2 regions of the Blautia sp. 1033sp1_1033st1_G9_1033SCRN_220408 genome follow, and region 2 is predicted to be linked to the other one. Evidence: riboswitches for the same ligand, from Rfam matches in the RefSeq annotation. Region 2 holds a riboswitch; the other holds the start of a gene.

Region 1 (11,546 bases), on a different contig from region 2:
TCAGATCTGCATGGTGCTCCTGTTTTGATCTGCCCTGCTCCTGTTGCCACTGCCAGATCGGCAATAAAAGGGTCCTCAGTTTCCCCGGAACGGTGGGATATGACAGAACGATATCCTGCACGATGAGCCATTTCCACAGCATCCAGGGCTTCTGTTACCGTTCCGATCTGATTCACTTTGATCAGAATCGCATTGGCAGCATCCAGACGGATCCCACAGCCAAGTCTTTTAATATTGGTAACAAAAAGATCATCTCCTACCAGCTGAAGATGGCTTCCCAGAGCCTTTGTCAAATTCTTCCAGCCTTCCCAGTCATCCTCATGAAGTCCATCCTCCAGAGACACAACAGGGAAATCCTGAGCCAGCGTCTGATAATAATGGATCATCTCTCCACTGTCCCGTAATACTTCTTCCCCTGTCATCTGACTTTCGCCAGGGAAAACATAAACTCCTCTTTCTTCATCATACAATTCACTGGCAGCCGCATCAATTGCGATTCCAATCTCTTTGCCCGGCTGATAACCACTTTTTTCAATGGCCTCCATGATCAGCTCCAGAACCTGCCTGGAGTCCTTCACATCCGGTGCAAAACCGCCTTCGTCGCCCACTCCGGTATTCATATTTCTCTGCCTGAGGATACATTTCAGATGCTGATATATTTCTGCACTCATCCGCAATGCTTCCGGAAAGCAGTCCGTCCCAAGGGGCATGATCATAAATTCCTGCAGATCCACCGTATTGTCTGCGTGACAGCCCCCATTCAGGATATTCATCATAGGCACAGGCAGCCGGCTGGCATGACAGCCTCCCAGATATTGATAAAGGGGAATCCTCATGGCCATGGCACTTGCCCTTGCTACTGCCATGGATACTCCAAGTGTAGCATTTGCCCCCAGATTCCCCTTGTTGTCTGTCCCGTCTGTGTACTGCAAGATCTGGTCAATGTACATCTGATTTAAGGCATTCTCTCCCAGAACTGCTTCAGCAATCTTCGTATTCACATTTTGGACTGCTTTCTCCACACCCAGCCCCAGATATTTGTCTTTTTCCTGATCCCTTAGCTCTACAGCTTCAAATTTCCCTGTAGATGCTCCTGAAGGTACCATTGCTCTTGCTGTATATCCATTGATCCCGATCACACCTTCTCCTACTGTAACTTCTACTTCTACCGTAGGATTGCCTCTGGAATCCAGTACTTGTCTTGCGTGAATCTTTCTGATAGGAAGATACCGTAACATGTTTTTACCTCCTGATATTTATGAAGGTAGTTTTTCCTGTAACAGCATTTTCTATTCAAAACAGATCCTTTTATCACATTTTCATTTTGACTGCAGCTTAAAGGGAAATAAATCCTTTGCTTTTCAGGCAGGCTTCTACCTCCAGAATATCCTCTACATGAAGGATCATAATGGGGCGTCCTGTATCCCTGTTAAAGGACAGGTACAGATAATCAATATTTACATTGCTGTCAAGAAAACTCTGAAGAAGATTGTTAAGATTTCCCACTTCATCCTTAACCTCGATCCCCAGGACATCGGTAAGCTTACACAGAAATCCTGCTTCTGTCAATGCCTTGCCAGCCTTGTCCGGATCCGATACCACCATACGTACAATACCATACTCAGCACTGTCATTGGTAACAGATCCAAGAATATTGATATCATTCTCCTGAAGGATCTGTGTCATTTTGTGCATGGCACCTTTTACGTTTTCTGCGAAAATAGACAACTGTTTTAACATAATAATCTCCTCGGTATATGTTCTATTCTACTGGTAACTCGATCAGTTCCTTTGGTGAGTGGGCCAGATTTATATGACCTTCTTTTGTAACAACCACCATATCTTCGATCCTTACGCCTCCCAAACCAGGTACATAGATCCCTGGCTCTACAGTTTCGATCATATTCTCCTTAAGAATAGTGTCATCAGACGGAGAAAGCCTTGGATTCTCATGGATGAAAAGTCCTACGCTGTGTCCCAGTCCATGTCCAAAATACTCTCCGTAACCTGCATCTGCAATAATATCCCTGGCAACTTTGTCTACACTTGCTCCGGATTTGCCGGCCTTTAATGCATCCAGTCCGGCCAGCTGCGCTTTCAGAACAACATTATAGATCTCTTTCTGTTTGTCACTTGCTTTTCCAAGGACTACTGTACGGGTCATATCTGAACAATATCCCTTATATTTGCATCCGAAATCAAAGGTGATAAAATCGCCTTTTTCAAATTTCTTTGTACCTGGAATAGCGTGAGGCATAGAGCTGTTCAGTCCTGAAGCCACGATGGTATTAAAGCTGAGATCCTCTGCCCCTTCCTGTTTCATAAAGTATTCCAACTCAGCAGCTGCCTCCAGCTCTGTCATTCCTGGCTTCAAAAGAGGCAGGAGCCTTGCAAATGCTCTGTCGCCAATCTCCTCAGCCATTTTCAGGTATTGGATCTCTTCCTGGGTCTTCACCTGTCTCAGGTCATTGATGCTGCTTTCAAGAGGTACCCAGCACTGAACCGGCAATGCTTTTGTTAATTTTGCAAAATCACAGCAAAGCATTGACTGGTCTTCATAGCCCAAAGCAAAATCTCCCTGTACCTGCTCTTTTTCTATACACTCTTTCAGGATTTCTTCTCTTTTATGCTGATTAGACTCCTGGAGCACGGTAAAACTGCTTTCCTTTGCTGCTGCTTCAGTATATCTGGAATCTGTGATCAGAACGGTCTGGGTGCCTGAAATATAAAGGGCACCTTCTCCTCCTCTGAATCCGCTTACATGGCGCATATTATATGGGTCTGTGATCAGAATTGCCTGAACCTGTCTGTCTTTCAGAATTTGATCTAACATAATCTGTTCCTCCCTTATCTCTGTCAAATACGCTTGCTATTATACCCTTATTCTTCCCAAATCGCAACATCCTGTTCGTACACTTCTTACAATCTTCACCTGGCTCTCCCATTTCTGCCTGATCTTTTGATTTTCATTTCAATATTTTCCAAATATCCTCTGGTTAATTGTATAGATTTTCAGTTTTTTTAAATATTATCTCTTTATAGTCTTTTATTTGTTGTATTTTTTATTTATTTTTCTATTTTTCTATTGACATATGCAAAATATTCTGTTATAGTAAACGCATAAAACAAAAGGGAAACATAATAAATAGAAAAGGAGTGATTCCCCCAGAAACGTAGAAATGTTATTCAAATAAACTCCAGGAAAGTGAGGTACAGACCACCGAAATAAGAATTGATTTTCCTATATTCTAAGAAAGGAAGGTACGGTCCACCAAGAACTTAAGCGAAATACCTGAATTGTTTTATTAAATTTTGAAAGTGAGGTACATTCCATTGGACAGTGAACACTCCTAAGAGTCATCGGTTATTAAGACGGATGGCTCTTATTTTTTCACATATTTTTTACTATTTCTCATAAACTGATACAAATCTTTTCTTCTGAGGTTCTATGAAAAATTTCCGTTTAAAATTTTTTCCCATCTCAAAAGTCCATCTTATGATCCTGATTCTTTTTGCAGCAGCTTTCTGTACCGGCTCTCTGCTAGGCAAAACCACTGGACAATTACTGCCTGACTTCGGCAGCGTCAGTGCATCCTCCGAAAACACCAGCTGGGGTTTAAGCTTTCAGGAAAAGGGGAAACGTCCTATTGGGAATGCTTCCATAGAAGAATTGAAAAAATATAATGCTTACTATGCTGCAGACACAGAAGAAAAAATCATATATCTTACTTTTGACTGCGGTTATGAAAATGGTAATATGCCAAAAATTCTGGAAGCCCTGAAAAAACACCAGGTATCAGCAGCTTTTTTTGTGGTGGGAAACTTTATTTCAGATCATCCGGATCTGTTAAGAAAAATGATCCAGGCAGGCCACACCATTGGAAATCATACCATGACCCACCCGGATATGTCTTCCATTTCATCCATGCAAGGATTCCAAAAAGAACTTCAGGATGTAGAAAAACTTTACCAATCAGCCACCGGATCCTCTATGCCAAAATATTACCGGCCTCCAAGAGGAATCTACAGTCCTGTCAATCTTTCCATGGCAAAAGAACTGGGGTATAAAACCTTTTTCTGGAGTCTTGCCTATGTAGACTGGTATCAGGACAAACAGCCAACAAAAGAAGAGGCCTTTGAAAAGCTGCTTGGACGCATCCATCCTGGTGCCATCGTGCTGCTTCACAGTACCTCTTCTACAAATGCTGATATTCTCGATGAACTTCTTACCCGATGGGAAACCATGGGTTACTCCTTTGGCAATCTTCAGGATCTTTGATCAGGCCCGGTTTTTCCCATAATAGATCACAGCCTGAACGCCCGGTCCTGTATGTACGCCAATAATAGGACTCATTGGCATGATCACAACCTGTGCCTGGGGCATTGCTGCAAGAATGTCTGCCTTTAACTTTTCTGCCTGCTCCTGTGCATCCCCATGGCAGAGGAATACATATGGATACTCAGGATCATAGTTTTCTGGAATAGATGTATATTTACCGGAAATATAATTCAGGGCTGCTTTTGACCCTCTTACCTTTTCCATAATAGCAAGAGTCCCGTCCTCAGCGATCCGAAGAACAGGTTTGATCTTTAATTTGCCGCCGATCCAGGCAATTGCCGGTGAGATCCTGCCACCTCGCTTCAGAAAATCCAGATCATCTACAGTAAACCAGTGGCAGATATTATTTCTGTTTTCTTCCAGCCAGGCGGTATTTTCCTCCAGGCTCATGCCCTTTTCCTGATTTTTCCTTGCGATCAGGGTAAGGATCCCCTGCCCTCCTGTAGCCGCATGGGAATCCACACAGGAAATCTTCCTGTCCGGATACTCTTCCATCAGGTCAGTGGCAGCAAGCTTTGAGCTTTGCCATGTAGATGTAAGTCCGCCTGAAAGGGAAATATACAGGATATCTTTTCCTTCTTTCAAGATCTTTTCAAAATATTCTGTATAGACCATAGGAGGAATCTGTGAGGTCTTGCCCTGTCCGCCGTCACGTAGTTTCCCATAGAATTCCTTGCTGTCCCAATTTCCCGGATCAGAATGTACCCGCTCTTCTCCATTCAGTTCAAATGCCATGGGAATAAGCTGAATGTGACCTTTTACAAGTATTTCTTCTGGAATGTCTGCGGAAGTATCTGTCATAATTATATATTCGCTCATGATTTTCTCCTTCACGTTTTTCTTTTCAATATAATTTAGAATCAGAATTATTCTACCATAGATCATTTATTTTGTAAAAGACAATATTACGATTACAGTGTTGGAAAAGCAGATCTTACGATTACAGTATTGGAATGCAAAACAGAAAAGGAGAACGCCATATGCACAAAACAGAGGGCTGCAGCAGCCCCCTGTTTTATATATTTTGATATTTATTCGTAATTTTTGTGACGTTTAAAGAAATCCTTGGTTTCCCTTACTACCACACCGCTTAATGCAAGCAAAGCGATCAGATTGGGGAAGGCCATCAGTGCATTGAAAATATCCGCAATATTCCATACTGCCGCAACTGTCATATATGGTCCGATAAATACACAGATGATGTAAAGTAAACGATAAGTCTTTACTGCTCCCTGATTCCTGTTAAATAAATATTCCAGACACCGCTCTCCATAGTAATCCCAACCCAGGATCGTGGTAAACGCAAAGAATACCAGACAAATCATCAATGCAAAGGATGCCACCTGTGGAGGGAATGGCAAACCCTTTTGGAAAGCTGCAGTGGTGATCTCTACGCCTTCCAGTCCTGTATTCCAGGTTCCTGTCATAACAATGGCAAGTCCTGTCATGGTACAGATCACAATCGTATCAATAAATGTACCTGTCATAGATACCAGACCCTGACGTACAGGCTCCTTTGTCTGTGCCGCAGCTGCTGCGATCGGTGCACTTCCAAGACCGGATTCATTTGAAAAGATTCCTCTGGCAATACCCTTCTGCATAGCTACAACCATAGTTCCCATCGCTCCGCCTGCCAGGGCACTTCCTGAAAAGGCTGTTTTTACGATCTGGGCAATGGCTGCAGGTACAGCCGTAATATTTGTAATAACAATGATCAATGCAAGTGCCACATATAAAACTGCCATAAAAGGCACAATGACCTGTGATACATTTGCAATACGTTTGATCCCGCCAAGTACAACCAGTCCTACACATACCGTAAGGATCAGACATGCGATCACTGTTGCCCAGGAATAATCTCTTCCCAGGATCGAAACAGTATGTACTGTATCCGGGTCAAAGAAATTCTTAACTGCAGACGCAATACCATTTACCTGGGTAAAAGTACCAATGCCAAACAGTCCAACTCCAGCCCCGAAAAATGCAAAAATCTTGGCAAGCCATCTCCACTGTTTGCCCATACCATTTTCGATATAATAAAATGGGCCTCCAAGTACATGGCCATCTTTATCGATGGTTCGATATTTGATTGCCAGCAAGCCTTCCGCATACTTTGTTGCCATTCCGAAGAATGCTGCTACGATCATCCAGAACAAAGCTCCCGGTCCTCCTGCTGCAATTGCAGTGGCAACACCTACAATATTCCCTGTACCGATGGTTGCAGACAATGCTGTGCAAAGGGCTCCAAAGCTGGTAACTTCACCTTCGCCGCCTTCTTCATTTTTTACCATGAATTTCAGGGCTTTTCCCAAATGCCTTACCTGTAAAACACCTAACCGAACGGTTAAAAGAAATCCTGTGATCAGGATCAGAATGATCAGCGGAAGTCCCCATACGACTCCGTCAAACCATGTGATAAAGTTGTTGATTTGTGTAAACATAATTTTTCCTCCATCCTTTTGCCTGAGAGAATGACAGCTTTACTGCTGCGTACACCTTCGGCGCTCTTCCTCGGATTTTTTTGAAGAGACTCTCCTGAGTTTACGAATCCGCCTTATTTCTGTGCGGCTGTGGCGGTCATTCGTATTTAGAATAAACACACAGGAATACAGGTTAGCACATTTTCCTCACTTTTTCAAGATTAAATTCACAAATTTGCAGATAAAAAGACCACCTCAGGATTTTTCCCTAAAGTGGTCTATCTTACTAAATATATTCCTCAGGCAGATCCAGGTGAAACACTTCTGCCAGTTTTCTATACTGCTCATCTGTTACCACGCCAACCGGTTCTTCTTTATATTTCCGAATCTCCAGATACATATCTGATGATTTCTCTACCGTATGAACAATCCCGATGGTTTCATTACAGTCTGCTGCGGATACCAGGATTCCATGCTGGCTCCAAAGAACCACATTATATTTTTTCATCAGTTCACCGGTTTTTTGAGCCAGCTGCACTGTTCCCGGTACACACCAGTCGATGATTCCGATCCCTTTTGGAAATGTCATGGGGCACTCCGGCTCCATATCCCACAATGCCCTAGTGATTTTTCTGCTGTCATGCTCCAGTATGCTGGTAAGGATAATAGCCTTTTTCGGATGGGCATGATAAACGATCCTGTTATATTCTTCCCCAATCTGCACCTTTGTTTCATGTATAAACAGATGAGGCATAAATTCACTGGTTGGTTTTCCCCCATTTCCGGTCAGTCCCCACAACACCTTATAGGCGGTTCCTTTTTCATTCAGCTTTACGATTCCAAAAACCTCTTCCGGATACTCTGATGCATCTCTGAAGCATTCCCCGCTGCCTGTAACAACAAAGAAGCTGTCTCCCAGAACAGAAAAGCCTTCCTCCATTTCCACCCATGGAGAATCTTCTGTCAAAAAGGGCTGTACCTGTTCTGCTTCCTGCTTATTCATTCGATAGGTAATATTTCCCCCGTGATATTCATGCCAGCCAAGCTGCCATCCATCACAGGCCATACGGATCAAATCCCTGAAAAAGCGTATTTTTTTCATCTCCATATTTACTTTAACGCCTCCGTAATCCAACTGAATATAACACCAAGGGCATAAGCACCTGCATCCGGATGTCCAAGACTTCTCTCTCCTACCACACCGGCTCTCCCCATTCTTGCCACAATCTTTTCCGTTTCCTTTGCTCCTTTCACAGCTGCCGCAGATGCCTCCTTAAAAGCTTCTTTTATATCCATCTGTTTTTTTCCGCATGCAACAAGTGTATCTGCATAAGGGACCAGTGCATCGATCAAAGTTTTATCACCGACAACTGCACCTCTGCCAAAGGATTTTTCTCCGGTTCTCTGAATGCTTCTTACTACTTCTTCCATCATTTCGCCGAACTCATCCAAAGACAGAGATACTTTTCCTTTTGCCCATTTTCCAGCTCCCATAAAGGCAGAACCCCAAATTGGTCCGGAAGCTCCTCCGCAATACTCAATAATGATCATTCCGCAGGCTTTCAGAAAACCTTCTATGGTGTCTTTCTCTTTCAGCATCAGCCATTCGTTTCTCAGCTGTCTGAATCCCTTTGCCACGCTTGCCCCAAAGTCCCCGTCTCCGGCATAAGAATCAATGGTACAGAAAGGCACCTCATGGTCAATGATACACTGTCCCATCTGAGCAACCATATATTTTATATTTTCAGGAGATACCTGTTCTCCCACATACTTCCAGGAGTCTTCTGTTTCAAAAACCTGTGCCTCTGTTACAGTAAGATCCGTTTCCCTGAAAGGGATCACTGGCACAGGCCCGTCCACACGAAAAGCAGGCGCACAGGATTCACAGTCCAGATAATGCTTTAAAGATTCATCCAGCTTCATAATGGTAAGAGATGCCCCCATCATATCAATACTGGTCATATAGTTTCCAACAAAACTTCGGTACACTGTAAGATTTTCATACTGATCCAGTTCTCTTCGCACATCATTGGCAAGTACGTACAGTTCCTGCAGTGCCGTTCCGCCAAAGCCATTTACCAAAATGGCGATCTCTCCCTTATTTTCCATATTAAGCGCCTTAAGAAGCTGGCTGGTCATACGTGCTGCCAGTTCCCTGCTGGTAACAGATGTTTCCCTCTGGATCCCGGGTTCTCCATGGATCCCTACGCCATACTCCATTTCACCGTCACAGATCTGGAAGGTAGGAGAGCCTTTTGCAGGAACCACACAGGAAGAAAATGCAAAACCAATCGATTTTACAGAATCTGCTGCATGTGCTGCAATTTTCTGTACTTCCTCCAGGGAACAACCTTCTTCTGCAGCAGCTCCTGCAATCTTATGCACCAGCACAGTTCCTGCCACGCCACGCTGTCCTACTGTATATAGGCTGTCCTTCACAGCAATATCATCACTTACAACTACATATTTTACTTCTATCCCCTCTTCTTCTGCCAGGGCCGCACCATTTTTAAAGTTCATAAGATCCCCGCTGTAGTTTTTTATGATCAGCAAAGTACCTTTTTCACTTCTTGTTTCTTCAATCGCCTTATATACCTGGATCTGGGTAGGGGATGCAAAAATGTCTCCGCATACAGCTGCATCCAGCATACCTTTTCCTACATATCCGGCATGTGCCGGTTCATGACCGCTGCCGCCTCCACTGATCAATGTAACCTTGCCGGGATCCAGATCTTTTCTTCTGATTATCTTATATCGCTCATCATTTGTAACCAGCGGATTTGTCATTGCAATGCCATTGCACAATTCATAAACAAATCTGTCGGCTTTATTCATGATTTTTCTCAAATCCTCTGCCCTCCGTCATTCTTTATTACCCGTCTGTATCTTTCGTACATAAGCTTCCAGACATCCTTGTTTTCCGGTTCATAATATCGGATATTTTCTTCTCTTTTCAACATTTCCCGAAATTCCCACTGGGAATGAAATTCTCCTGCATGATACAGCTGGGCAAATGCATTACCATAGGAGGTTGCCTCCGAGATTCCTGCTGCCACCTGCATTCCTGTGGCATTGGCCACACACTGGTTCAGGAACGCAGCCTGGGATCCTCCTCCCACAATATAGATCCTGGCATAATCCGCTTTTTTCTGCTCCTTTAATATTTCCACAGTTTCCAGGTAGTTCATTGCCAGACTTTCATAAATACATCTTGCGATCTGTGCCTGTGACTGTGGCACTTTCTGTCCTGTCTTCCGGCAATACTCCTGGATAGCCTTTGGCATATCACACTGTTTCTGGAAGGCTTCATTCTCCGGATAGATAAAGCACATAAATTCTTCTGTATCTTTCAGACCCTCTCCCATCTGATCATAGGTGATCGTTTGTCCCAGTTCCTTCCAGCACCGCATACATTCCTGTATCAGCCACATTCCTGTCAGGCTTCTGCAGTAGCGGATCGTTTTTCCAAATCCGCCTTCATTGGTAAAATTCCCCAGAAATCCCTTTTCATTGATCACAGGTTCCCTGGTTTCTATCCCGATCACAGACCAGGTTCCACTGCTGATATAGATAAAATTTTCTTTTTCTGCTGCCGGAACAGCCAGCACAGCAGAAGCTGTATCATGAGATGCCACCGTCACCAGTTTTGCCTCTTTCATCCCTGTTCTGTCCTGAATCTCTGAAAAAAGGGTATAAGAATCCTCTCCCGGATACTTTATATCCGAAAAAAGTGTTTTTCTTAATCCAATTTCACTGATCAGAGGGAAATTCCATTGTTTTGATTTCATATCCAGCAATTGGGTAGTAGATGCGATAGTGTATTCCGCTCCCTTTTTGCCGGTAAGAAAATAAGAGATCAGATCCGGGATCATTAAAACTGCTTCTGCGTTATTTAACTGCTCCGGATGTTTCTGAATTTCATAAAATAACTGATAGATTGTATTGCCACATAAAAACTGGGTTCCTGTCCTTTGATACAGTTCCTTCCCCGTCATCTTCCGCAAAAGCAGATCTGCTCCTGCAGCCCCTCTTTTATCCCGATAGGATACCGGATTGCCTGACAGTCTGCCGCAGCTGTCAATCACTCCGTAATCAAGGCCCCATGTATCAATCCCCATACTGCTTATGGGATACTGTGTCCCCACACGGATCATAGCCTCAAGGATATTCTGATACAGATACAGAAAATCCCAGTAAGCAGTACCGTTCAGATAAACTGCCTGATTGCCGAACCTGTGCTGGCAGATCTGCTCCATCCTTGTTCCGTCAAAAGAAAAAACGATTCCTCTTCCGCTGGAAGCACCAAGATCAAAGGACAATACGTATTTTTTCCTGTCCATATCCTGTTCCTGCTTCCTTATCCTCTTTTCTTTCTGTCTGCAAAATATTCAGAATGAATATAATTTGTATATGGATCACCCTGGATCCCATGACGGTTCCGCCACTCCTCAAGAAGAAGACTTACATCTGTATGATAAGCCTGCATCAGGCACTGATTTGCCCCCAGGATATCATTATCCAGCTGCAGCTGCTGAAGCTTTTTCCTGTTTACCAGAAGGGCTTTTGCATAGGCTGTCTGAAGATTTACCACGGAAAGGATCATGGCTTCTACCTTTGGTTCAATATAAAAACTGATGTCCAGTCCCTGTAATACACTTCTTGCAGAGCTTTCTGTTTCTTTTTCACAAATCCCTGCAACGATTTCATTTTCAATTGCAAAAAGCCTTAATGGATTGATGGTTCCCGGGATCAGGTCATCATCTGCACAAACATTATCGTTTAAATGG
Region 2 (11,546 bases):
TACGCATTGGTACTTTGATAGTTACTTCAGGGGTCGTGCAGGACGGGATCAGGTCGCAGCCTCTTCCGGGTGCCCCCATTTCAAATATAAGTTTCATGCAAGCACCTCCTTTATCACAGCAATAAGACTATCGATCTCAGATTTTGTATTCATTTCAGTGGTGCACCAGAGCATTTCAGACTGTCCGGTCACAAGTCCTGATAAATATCCGTGTGCAGCCAGCTTTTCAGAGAGAACAGCTGCATCACAGGGACAGGTGGTTACAAATTCATGAAAAAATTCACCGGTATATTTCCTGGTAAATCCCAGGGCAGTCAATTCATCCAGCAGATAGCGGGCATTGGCCATACAGGAAACAGCCACTTTTTCAAGTCCGGCACTACCCATAGCCGACAGATAGACTGCGGCGGTCATAGCACAAAGTGCTTCGTTGGAACAGATATTGGAGCTTGCTTTCTCTCGGCGGATGTGCTGCTCACGTGCCTGAAGAGTAAGGACATAAGCCCGTTTGCCATCCACATCGGTGGTCTGACCTACGATCCGGCCAGGAAGCTTTCTCATCATGTCTTTGGTAGAAGCCATGAATCCAAGATAAGGTCCACCAAATCCTATAGGAAGTCCCAATGGCTGGCCTTCACCTACCGCTACATCGGCACCAAATTCTCCCGGAGTTTCAAGAAGACCAAGGGCAATGGGGTTGCAGCTGGCGATCAGTTTGGCACCGGAATTGTGTACAGCATTCGCAATGGCAGCTCCATCTTCGATCAATCCATGATAGTTTGGGGTCTGAATGATCAGACAGGCGATGGAGGAAGTATCCATAGCGTTCCAGCTTTCCAAATCTGTAAGACCATCTTTCTCGGGAAGGATCACAAGGGAGGCTCCGGAACCAAAGCAGTAGGTACGGATCACAGATAAGGTTTTGGGATCCACAGAAGCACTGACACAGACAGTTCCTCGTTTTCGGTCACGACACATGGCGGCAGCCTCTGCGGCAGCGGTTGCACCGTCATAAACAGATGCATTGGAAACATCCATTCCTGTTAGTTCACAGATCATGGTCTGATATTCAAAAATCGACTGCAGCAATCCCTGGCTGATCTCTGCCTGATAAGGGGTATATGCAGTGACAAATTCTTCTTTTGAAGTGACTTGTTTCACGATGGCCGGAATATAGTGCTGATAGGATCCGGCGCCTCGGAAAATATGAGAAAAACGTGTGTTTTTCTCTGAGATTTCCTCCATTTTCCTGGCTACTTCCATTTCAGACAGGCCGACCGGTAAAGACAGTCCGTCTTTTAAACGAAGAGACTCAGGAATATCCGCATACAGTTCATCGAAAGAATGCATTCCGATGGAGTGCAGCATATCCAGTCGTTCTTCTCTGGTGCTAGGTATGTAAGAACCCATGACAGTTACCTCCTGTAGATAAATTCCGGCTGATCAGCCGTTACTTTCTGACTGACAGTGAGCTTCATACTCAGCAGCACTGATCAGCTCTTCTTCATCAGTGATATCTTTTACCTTGATGAGCCATGCATCATAAGGTGCTTCGTTGATCAGTTCCGGGTGATCCAGAAGCTCTTCATTGATTTCGCAGACAGTTCCGGATACCGGGGAGAAAATATCGGATACAGCTTTGACAGACTCTACATCACCTAAAGCTTCTCCGGCAGTAACGGTATCATCGATCTCCGGCAGATTGACAAATACCAGATCACCAAGCTCGCTCTGTGCAAAGTCAGTAAGACCGATCAAAGTGATATCGCCTTCTTTTTTAACCCATTCATGTGATTTGGAATAACGTAATGTTTCTGGACAGTTCATAATAGAAATCCTCCGTAATTTTATTATTATATGAAATTTATTTTTTTGTTTTTGAATAGAATGGAAGAGAGACAACTTCCATCTCAACTTTTCTGCCGCGTACATCGGCGGTAAGCTTGGTTCCCACAGCTGCGTATGCCTTGTCTACCAGCGCCATGGCAATAGGATATCCAAGATAGGGGGCATGGGTGCCGGAAGTGGTCATGCCAACCTTTATATCACCGGAGAAGACAGGCATGTGTTCTCTGACAATGCCGCGGCCGGTAATTTTCAGTCCTATGCGTGTTCGTGCAGGCTCGCTTGCCTCCAGGGCTTCTTTGCCGATAAACTCTTCTTTGGAAAACTTTACACAGAAGCCAAGGCCGCTTTCCAGAGGAGTGATGGTCTCATTCATTTCATGTCCATATAAAGGCATTCCGGCTTCCAGACGCAGTGTGTCCCGGGCTCCAAGTCCGCAGCAGGTCAGACCTTCTTCTTTTCCTGTTTCCAGCAGAAGCTCCCACATGGCTGCAGCATTCTCAGCATCAAGATAAAGCTCGTATCCTGCGGAACCGGTATAACCGGTCTTGGAGACTATGCAGTGCATACCGCCGATGGTACGGTCAAAGCAGGCACTATAGTATTTTACCGGAAATTCGTCTTCCGGAAGAAGCTTTGCCAGGATCTCATGGGCTTTTGGACCTTGTACAGCGATCTGGGCAACAGAGTGGGAAATGTCTGTGAATGTGGCTCCTCCAACATCCTGCTCATGAGCTTTCATCCATGTAAAGTCCTTATCTTTGTTGGCAGCGTTCACTACGATAAAATAACGCTCATCCCGGACCTTATAAACGATCAGATCATCTACGCAGCAGCCGTTTTCATAGCACATGAGACTGTATCTTGCCTGGCCGTCGTACATATTTGTGAAATCGTTGGTCAGCAGATGATTCAGCAGCTTTAGTGCCCCGGGACCTTCGCAAAGAATTTCTCCCATATGGGATACATCAAAGAGGCCACAGGATTCCCGAACTGCCATATGCTCTGCAATCACACCAGTCTGGTACTGGACAGGAAGAAGATATCCGGCAAAGGGAACGATCTTGCCTCCGTGTGCCTGATGGGTGGAATAGAGCGGTGTTGTTTTTTCCATAGGTGATTCCTCCTTATCTCACATCAGAATGACAAACAAAAAAGCACAGAACAAATAGATACTTGTTCTGCGCTCTGTCATCTTAACCTGAAAGATTACCCGAAACTTGTGATCGGTTGCTTCTTCGGTGCAACTTTGCTGTTGCTTTCCAGAGGTTCGTCGGAAACTGGTCCGTTTGCCTGAGAGTTCTTCAGCCCCTTCGGCGCACATTTCTGTGTCTCTCCCAGTTTCGTCATCCGATGTCTTTAATTACCCTCATGCTAACATAAAATGCCGAGAACGTCAATGAAAAGCATACATATTTTCAGAAAAAACAACCAAAAATACTGAAGTCAAACCAATGTATACTGGACAAATTTAACAATGCAACACTGCGAATGAAGAAAGAACCTTGATAGGTATGCAAATTTTTTGCCCACGCCTGATGGAGCTGAAAGCGCAGGAAACAGAAATACAATTGGCATTTTTTACAGTTTATTTATCTAAAAGTAGAAATAGTGCAATTTTTGCAGGATATTATACAAGAAATACATGACAATATATCGTATTATTGATAAGATGATTACAGTGTCAAAAGGGCTGATCCCACCTGTGCTTGCACAAGGGTGGGAGAATGATTTTGGAGATAGTATGTGAGGAGAAAAATATGGCAGTTGAAAGAAAAACACTAACGCAATTATCTATACCGATATGCTTGGAAACTTTGTTATATATGCTTTCTGGTATGGTGGATACACTTATGTTATCGTCTGTCAGTGATCAGGCGGTGGGAGCAGTGGGAACAGCAAATACATATATAGGCGTTTTTATCATTATGTTTGGAGTAATATCATCGGGTATGATAGCTGTTATGTCACAAAATATTGGAGCAGAAAGGCCTGGGATCGCATATCAGGCCAGACAGCTTGGACTGATATTTAATGCAGTGATAGGTATCCTGATGTCTATTGTTCTTGCTGCTTTTTCTGGCAATATACTTAGAATCGTAAGTATTGCCCCGGCTTTGCTTGAGCCGGCGGAAACATACCTTAAAATTGTTGGAGGTGCATGTTTTTTAAATGCGCTTATTCCTATTTTTGCCAGCTATTTGAGAGTGTTTGGATATACAAAGCATTCATTAATAGGAACTATTGTTGGAAATGTTCTTAATTTAATACTGAACTCAGTATTCTTGTTTATATTTAACTGGGGAGTTATGGGAGTTGCTGTTGCCACAGTTATTTCAAGGGTTGTCAATCTTATTATTGTAGCGATTATGGGAGCTGTACTTATAAAAGCAAAGCAGAATCCTCAGCGTATTGCACCACGAAGGATACTTGCGCAGATTGTTAAGATAGGTTTTCCTTCTGCTTTTGAAACAGCACTTTATAATGTGGCACTGACATTCATCGTGCGTTTTATGAATCAGATGGATGCCAATGGAATGAATGTTACAGCTCGTTCATATACTCTGCAGATTTCAAACTTTTCGTATTGTGTAGGTGCTGCACTTGCACAGGCGAATGCGATTATGACCGGCTGGAGAATTGGAGCAAAGGAGTTTGAAGATTGCGACAGGGGTACGAGAAAAGCTGTGTTCTATGGCCTTGTAACAGCCGCCTGCTTTTCTGTCACATTTGCACTGTCCGGACATTTTATAGTGCATTTATTTACAAATGATACACAAATGATAAATCTTGTGGTAAAGTTGTTAATAGTAGACATATTCCTTGAATTTGGAAGGGTGACAAATCTTGTATACGGACAGGCGTTAAAAACCAGCGGAGATGCACTTTTTCCTGTTATAATGGGGGCAATTTTTATGTATCTGTTTGCTGTTGGCGGGACATACTTTCTCGGAATACATATGGGACTTCTGGCGGTAGGATCCTATATTGCCATGGCAGCAGATGAATGTGCCAGAGCCGTTGGAATGGCACTTAGATGGAAGAGTGGAAAATGGAAAAGTAAGAGTCTTGTATAACCTTAGGAGAGATTATGTACTTTGAATTAAAGGAAAACAAACCACATGGTACAAAGGACGATCCATTTAGTATATATCATATGAGGAATGGGGGCAGGTCATTTCAGGTACCGGTGCATTGGCATGATGAATTTGAAATTGTATATGTAAAAAGTGGCCTTCTGACTGTAAGTATATCAGGTGAGAACTATATAGGAAAACCTGGGGATGCCTTTGTAGTGTCACCGGGCAATCTGCATTTTATGGGTTCACAGGCTGGTGCTGTGAATTATTTTACTTTTCTTTTTCCGTTAAAATATATATCCTTTCGTACAGATGATATGTTAGATGAGCGATTGCTTGAGCCATTAAACAGCGGTCATCTGATGATAACTCCAAGAGTGAAAGATACGGTAAAAGAACTATGCCAGCAGTTAATTGAGATATATGTGACAGAAAATGATGAAAGTCAGTCAAAAATAACTGCTCAGATCAAAACAAAAATAGTTCTTTTACAAATCATCCTTGAAATGTGGAAACAGGGATTTATAGTTGAAAATGATACCAGCGGCAGAAATACTATAGAAAAAGAGATGGTTTCGTATATACAGCAGAATTTTACAGGGAAGATATTGTTAAGGGAATTTGGGGCACAGTTTCATCTTTCAGAAAAATATATATCCCGGTATTTTAAGGAACATTTTCATATTACCCTTTCACAATATGTGACATATTTACGATTAGAGCATGCAAAACAGCTGCTGCAAGACACGGATATTTCTGTTACAGAGGCAGCCTTGCAAAGTGGTTATCAGAATGTAAGTTATTTTATCAGAAGTTTCAAAAAAGCATACGGAGTGTCGCCGTTAAAATATAGAAAAAATTAATGAGGACGGTCACTGGGATAAGCTTGATGTATATATGAAGGAGACAAAAATAATGATCAGAAAAGCAGAAGAAAGAGACATTCCAAGGATTATTGAATTACTGGGACAGGTGTTACAAATTCATGCCGATATAAGGCCTGATATTTTCATTCCAGGCACAACAAAATATACGGTAGACGAATTGAAAGAGCTTTTGAAAAACAAAGAGAATCCAATCTATGTTGCAGTGAACAAGGCAGATGTTTGTGTAGGTTATGCATTTTGCCAACTACGGGAACAGCCATTTTCAAATAATATGGTGCCGTTTAAGTCTCTTTTTATTGATGATCTATGTGTTGATCGACAGGAGCGAGGTCAGCATATCGGAGAAAGTCTGTTTAACTATGTAAAAAACGAAGCGAAGCGGCTGGGCTGCTATGAAGTGACATTAAATGTATGGGCAGGAAATACTTCAGCAGAAAAATTTTATGAAAAAATGGGAATGAAAACAAAAGAAAGACAGATGGAATATATTTTATCCGATTGATGTACGATCCGAAACTGGATGGAGATTACAACAAGGTCAGTGCTTACGGTCACTTCGGTAAGGCTGGTTTTCCTTCCTAGAAAAGAAAGGCTCACCTTTCGGCAAGCCTTTCCTACACGTAAGCGATATTCTGCGCTTTGCAGCACCCCGTCGTTTGCGGAAGCTAAACATACACGTTCATCATATTCTAGCCGTGATGACCGACAAGCCATTGGCTCATTTATAGTATACTCAATAATCGACGAAAATGCCACGATTTGAAAAAGTATTTTTTACTATGGCAACCAGGTGTTACTGTTCATAGCAATCTTATTTACTATGTAAATGTTATTTCACAGTTACTTTGCAAGTCTGTTTTTTGGAGCCACTCTGAACGGTAATAGTGACAGTTCCCTTCTTAATACCTTTCACAACACCTTTGGAAGTGACTGTAGCAATCTTTTTGTTGGAAGTTTTGTAGGTAACTTTTTTATCACTGTTCTTCGGAGTAACGGAAGCCTTGATAGTAAAAGTCTTTCCTTTTTTCACTGTTTTGGAAGACGGTACACCACTGAGTTTTGTGGTTTTCACTTTTTTCACTTTCACTGTCACAGTTGCCTTTTTGCTACCTGATTTTACGGTGATCTTGGCAGTTCCTGCAGCTTTTGCAGTGATCACACCTTTGCTGCTGACTGTGGCAATCTTAGTGTTGGATGATCTGTAAGTTACCTTTTCCTGGCTGGTGATCGGATCCAGGCCTGGTTTCAGGGTGTATGTTTTTCCTTTGGATACGTTCACTGATTTTTTCAGACCAGTGATGTAATTTGTTTTTACAGTTCCACTCTGGACGGTAATCTGGACATCTGCTGCCAGTCCGCTGGATAATTCTATATGAACCAGAGTCTTCCCGGATTTCTTTCCTGCTGTAAGCTTAAACGTTCCTTTTTTGCTAACATCGGAAACTTTAACGATACTGGTGTTTTGGGATGTTACACTCTTTAGATAATCACTGGAGTTCATTTCTGTAACCCTGACTCCTGTAGTGGACTGACCATATTTCAGAGTTGCTTTGTGGGCGTTAATAATAAGTGTATATGTTACCTGTCTATAAGATTTTTGTAATCCGCAAAATTCACAGCGTACTTCTTTATATACCACTTGATATTTTCTAATTGAATACGTTTTTTCACCGTGTGGTGCATAGATGCTTCCACCTCCAGGTTCTGTAACCTCAATCCATTTATGATCTGTTCTTGGAATACGAAGTTCTTTATCCGGATCAGTTACTTCCTGGCTACCTTTTTCATCAAGGAAAATTTTTCCACACATTGCACATTGATAATAATCTTTCCGACCTTCACCATAGCATGTTGCCTTATGTCCCTGACATAATCTCAGATCATGGTTATTATTCTTCGGAATAATCAAATCTTCTTCTGTAACCTCCTGTGTTCCCTTTTCATCGAGAAAAATCTTATCACAATTATCACAGCGGTAACAATCTTTTTCTCCCTCTATTTCACAGGTTGCCTCATGTCCCTGACATAATCTCAGATCATGGTTATTATTCTTCGGAATAATCAAATCTTCCTGAGTAACCTCCTGTGTTCCCTTTTCATCAAGAAAATACTTTCCACAATTATCGCAACGATAGTAACCTTTCCTGCCTTCACCATAACAGGTTGCCTCGTCTCCTTCTTCAAAATACATATCATGCCCTATTGCAGGAATCACAACATCTTCTATTTCATATGTACCATCAGAATATTCAAAATTCTTACCACAGGAATTGCAGTGCCAGTGGTAGCGGATTCCTGTTTCTGTACAGGTAGGATATGCTTCATCTACCAGTACCAGATCATGAGAGATAATTTCTGTCTCAATCTGATCCAATGCCATAGTTCCTTCTTCATTGCTGAAGTTTGTATTACATGTATCACAATGCCAGTATTCTACATTTCCCTTTGCAAGACAGGTGGCAGCTACAGCAGGTACACGTGTCAACTTGTCTGCTATATTATGGAATGTAAAGTCGTTTTTCCTTGCATATGTTTCAGTGGTGGAACCAGCTTTTCCTATAAGAACAATATTGTCATATTTGGTATTGTCGCTTTTATATCCAATAGCTCTCGTTGCCAGCTCCACGTCAGTGCCTGGGATGTAAACACTTCTCAGATTTGTACAATTTTTAAATGCATCTGTGTCAACGGTCTGCATTTTTTCCGGAAGGCTTATATTTGCCAAATCACAGCCATTAAACGCCCCATATCCTATAGAAGTGAGATTCTGAGGGAAATTAATACTCTTTATATTACAAGATTGGAAAGCATACTCATCAATTTCATTTATATTATCTGGTAGCTCTATACTTTCCAGTGCAAAACAATTCCAGAATGCATTTTTACCAATCTTTTTCAAACTGTCTGGTAGTGTAACATTTTTCAGGCTATTGCACCATTCAAACGTTTCTTCTTTTAATTCAGTGATATTTGCTTTAATTACAACTGTATTAAGAGAATAACAATTCACAAATTCCCCACTTCCAAGATCTGTTACCGACTCAGGAATTGTAATTGTTTTTAAATTAGTAGATGCAAATGCTCCATTTCCGATTTTTGTTACACTTTCTGGAATCTCTATAGTTGTAATCTCTGTGTCATAAAATGATCCATTTCCAATATTTTGCAATCCTGTGGGCAATTTAAACTCTGTTATTCCTGTTCCAGAAAATGCAGAATCTCCGATACTGGTAAGTCCCTCTGGTAAAGCAATTTCCGTCAGAGCATTACATCCGGCAAACGCACTATCTCCAATTTCTTTTACACTGGCAGGAATCTCAAATTCACTGAATCTTTTGCAATTATTAAACATTCCATTGCTGATCTTCTCAATATTAGATGGTAGTTTTGCACTTCGGAGATTTTCACAACCAGAAAATACATTGTTACCAATATTGGTAAAATTTTCTGGAAGAGTAATCGTTTTTAATCCGGAGCCACGAAAAGCATAATCACCGATACTTGTAATATGTGAAAAATCAAAACTGGTAAGATTGCTACAACTCCTGAATGCCTCTGCCTCAATACGAGTACTATTTGTTGGCAATACAATATCCGACAAACTAGTACAATTTGAGAATGCTCTAACTCCAATACTAGTTAATTTTTCTGGCAAATTTATGTTTTTCAAACTACTACACTGTAAAAATGCATTCTGCCCTATACTAGTAAGTCCCTCTGGTAAATTTATATTGCTCAGACTCGTACAACATGAAAATACTTCCTGCTCTATACTGGTAAGTTCCTCTGGTAAATATACTGTAGTAAGGTTATTGCAATACATAAACGTTTCAATTCCTAGATTTGTCAAACTCTTTGGCAATGAAACAGTAACAAGTTCCCCATCTTGTGCGAACATACCATAACTATATATAGATGTTATTCCTTCTTCAATTATAATCGATTTAATATCATTTCTATAGCTAAAAAAGCCCTTTATCGCCCCGGTACCCTCAATATACAATGTTCCATCTGCATACAGTTTATAAGTTGCATCATCACCGCAGGAACCATTTTCTACAGGTTCTCCTTTTTCATCCTCCCCAACAGCAGCATTCTCCTCATCGGAAAATGCACTTACTTCACATTCAGATTCGTTTTCTCCATTCTGTGTCTCTACACTGACTTCTTCGTCAGAACTGCCATCTCCGAAATCATCTGTGTCTTCCTCTACATCTGTTTCCTGATCTTCTGGCTCTGACTCTTCTGATGAACCAACCTCATCAGTTTCTTCTGCTGATATCTGAATATCGTCCATGGCATATGCCATGGATGATGGCATCGCTGTACCTGACAGAATCATGACAGCTGACATCAGCATTGCAATTTTCTTCTTCCCCATAAAAATCCCCTTTCTGCTTTTATTTGGTTATTTTCTCTATTACGCAGGTGTGTACTTTTGTTTTCTTATCATAGTTAATACCAGCCAGTAAAAGATTACCATGATAATCCTTCAGGGCATCTGTGTATTTTTTCTCTTTGATTTGGGAAATTGCACCTTCAGCACTCTGATCCCATTTCAGCTCAATCACCGCTGCCGGTTTATCTGTGTGAATCTTTCTCGGAATCAGGCAGATATCTGCAAATCCCTTTCCTGTTGGTAATTCCCGTACAATGGTATAATATTCTCTTGCAAAATAAAATGCCAGATTAATCGTGCAGCTCAGAGAATTTTCGTCATTATACTGTAAAACAGAAATTTCCCTGTGCGCCTGGTCTATCCCCTTAGCCACCTGAGCTCCATCCTGATTCCAAAGTGCTTCCAGTAATTTTCTGGAATTTTCTACAGAATGAATGACTTCATGCCAGTCCATAGTGCTGATGGCATTTACATATTCCAGTGAAACCTCTTTATTTGGGATGGATACTGTCTCATTGTCACTGTCATAGGTAAGATATCCCAGATGAGTCAGCAACGTGAGCACATCATCCTTTGTAGCAAAAGTAGTCATATCATTACTGAATGTTCCGGTATTGATTCTCACACTGTCACCTGCCAGCATTCGGATTATGGAATCTTTCAGACCATCCATGTTCATCTGAATATAGATTTTCAGTGCTTCATAGGTTTCCGTCTGATTCCAGTAGGTGCCGAATTTGTGTTTCAACATAGCTTCCACTACAGATTTGGGGCTGTACATGGAATATAGTTTATCTCCAAACCGACTGTGTGTCCGAAGCCCATAACCATCATACCAAGTTTTTGTTTCCTCAAAATTCATATTGTACTCTGTGCAGAGTGTCTGAACTTCCTCTTCTGTGAATCCAAAATATTTCGCCATTTCTCCCGGATCTGTCATGGAATATTCTATAAACATATTTAATGCAGAATGTGAACCATATTTTTTGATTGGAAGAATTCCAGTCATATAAGCCAGTCCTACATAAGCCTGATCCTTCAGCCATGCACGAAGAAAATCAAGATATTTTTTCTGAGCATCTTTATCATTCTGATATTCCCGGAACATGCAGTCCCATTCATCTACAAGTATTACAAAAGGACGGTTCGTCTGTGCAAAAATATCTTTCATCATAAAAATAAGATTCTCTTCATCCTCATAACCTGTATATTCTCTTTTCAATTCTCTGATAACTTTTGTCTGTAACATTGACAGCATCTCATCCATACTGTGTGTTGCACTCAGAAATTCCTGCATATTCACACGAATTACATCATATTGATTCAGATGTTCTT

The links. A riboswitch is a leader RNA that binds a small molecule or an ion and turns the genes downstream of it on or off. The one in region 2 is predicted to bind glycine.
Positions count from the first base shown of each region.
Region 1: it holds a riboswitch for glycine, as region 2 does, so the genes downstream of both, AB5916_RS01105 (sodium:alanine symporter family protein) here and gcvT (glycine cleavage system aminomethyltransferase GcvT) in region 2, are expected to answer to the same signal.

Region 1 covers NZ_JBFKZO010000001.1:234,490-246,035, reverse strand. The annotation lists gene eno (phosphopyruvate hydratase) at 1-1,238, opposite strand, end outside; gene AB5916_RS01125 (amino acid-binding protein) at 1,336-1,740, opposite strand; gene AB5916_RS01120 (M24 family metallopeptidase) at 1,763-2,833, opposite strand; gene AB5916_RS01115 (polysaccharide deacetylase family protein) at 3,497-4,279, shown strand; gene AB5916_RS01110 (DegV family protein) at 4,280-5,158, opposite strand; gene AB5916_RS01105 (sodium:alanine symporter family protein) at 5,371-6,780, opposite strand; glycine riboswitch at 6,781-6,887, opposite strand; gene rhaD (rhamnulose-1-phosphate aldolase) at 7,046-7,867, opposite strand; gene dhaK (dihydroxyacetone kinase subunit DhaK) at 7,870-9,606, opposite strand; gene AB5916_RS01090 (rhamnulokinase family protein) at 9,603-11,099, opposite strand; gene AB5916_RS01085 (L-rhamnose isomerase) at 11,117-11,546, opposite strand, start outside.
Region 2 covers NZ_JBFKZO010000006.1:122,754-134,299, reverse strand. The annotation lists gene gcvPB (aminomethyl-transferring glycine dehydrogenase subunit GcvPB) at 1-97, opposite strand, end outside; gene gcvPA (aminomethyl-transferring glycine dehydrogenase subunit GcvPA) at 94-1,410, opposite strand; gene gcvH (glycine cleavage system protein GcvH) at 1,444-1,827, opposite strand; gene gcvT (glycine cleavage system aminomethyltransferase GcvT) at 1,865-2,959, opposite strand; glycine riboswitch at 3,117-3,195, opposite strand; gene AB5916_RS06770 (MATE family efflux transporter) at 3,606-4,922, shown strand; gene AB5916_RS06765 (helix-turn-helix domain-containing protein) at 4,937-5,788, shown strand; gene AB5916_RS06760 (N-acetyltransferase family protein) at 5,838-6,314, shown strand; gene AB5916_RS06755 (leucine-rich repeat protein) at 6,642-10,193, opposite strand; gene AB5916_RS06750 (AAA family ATPase) at 10,213-11,546, opposite strand, start outside.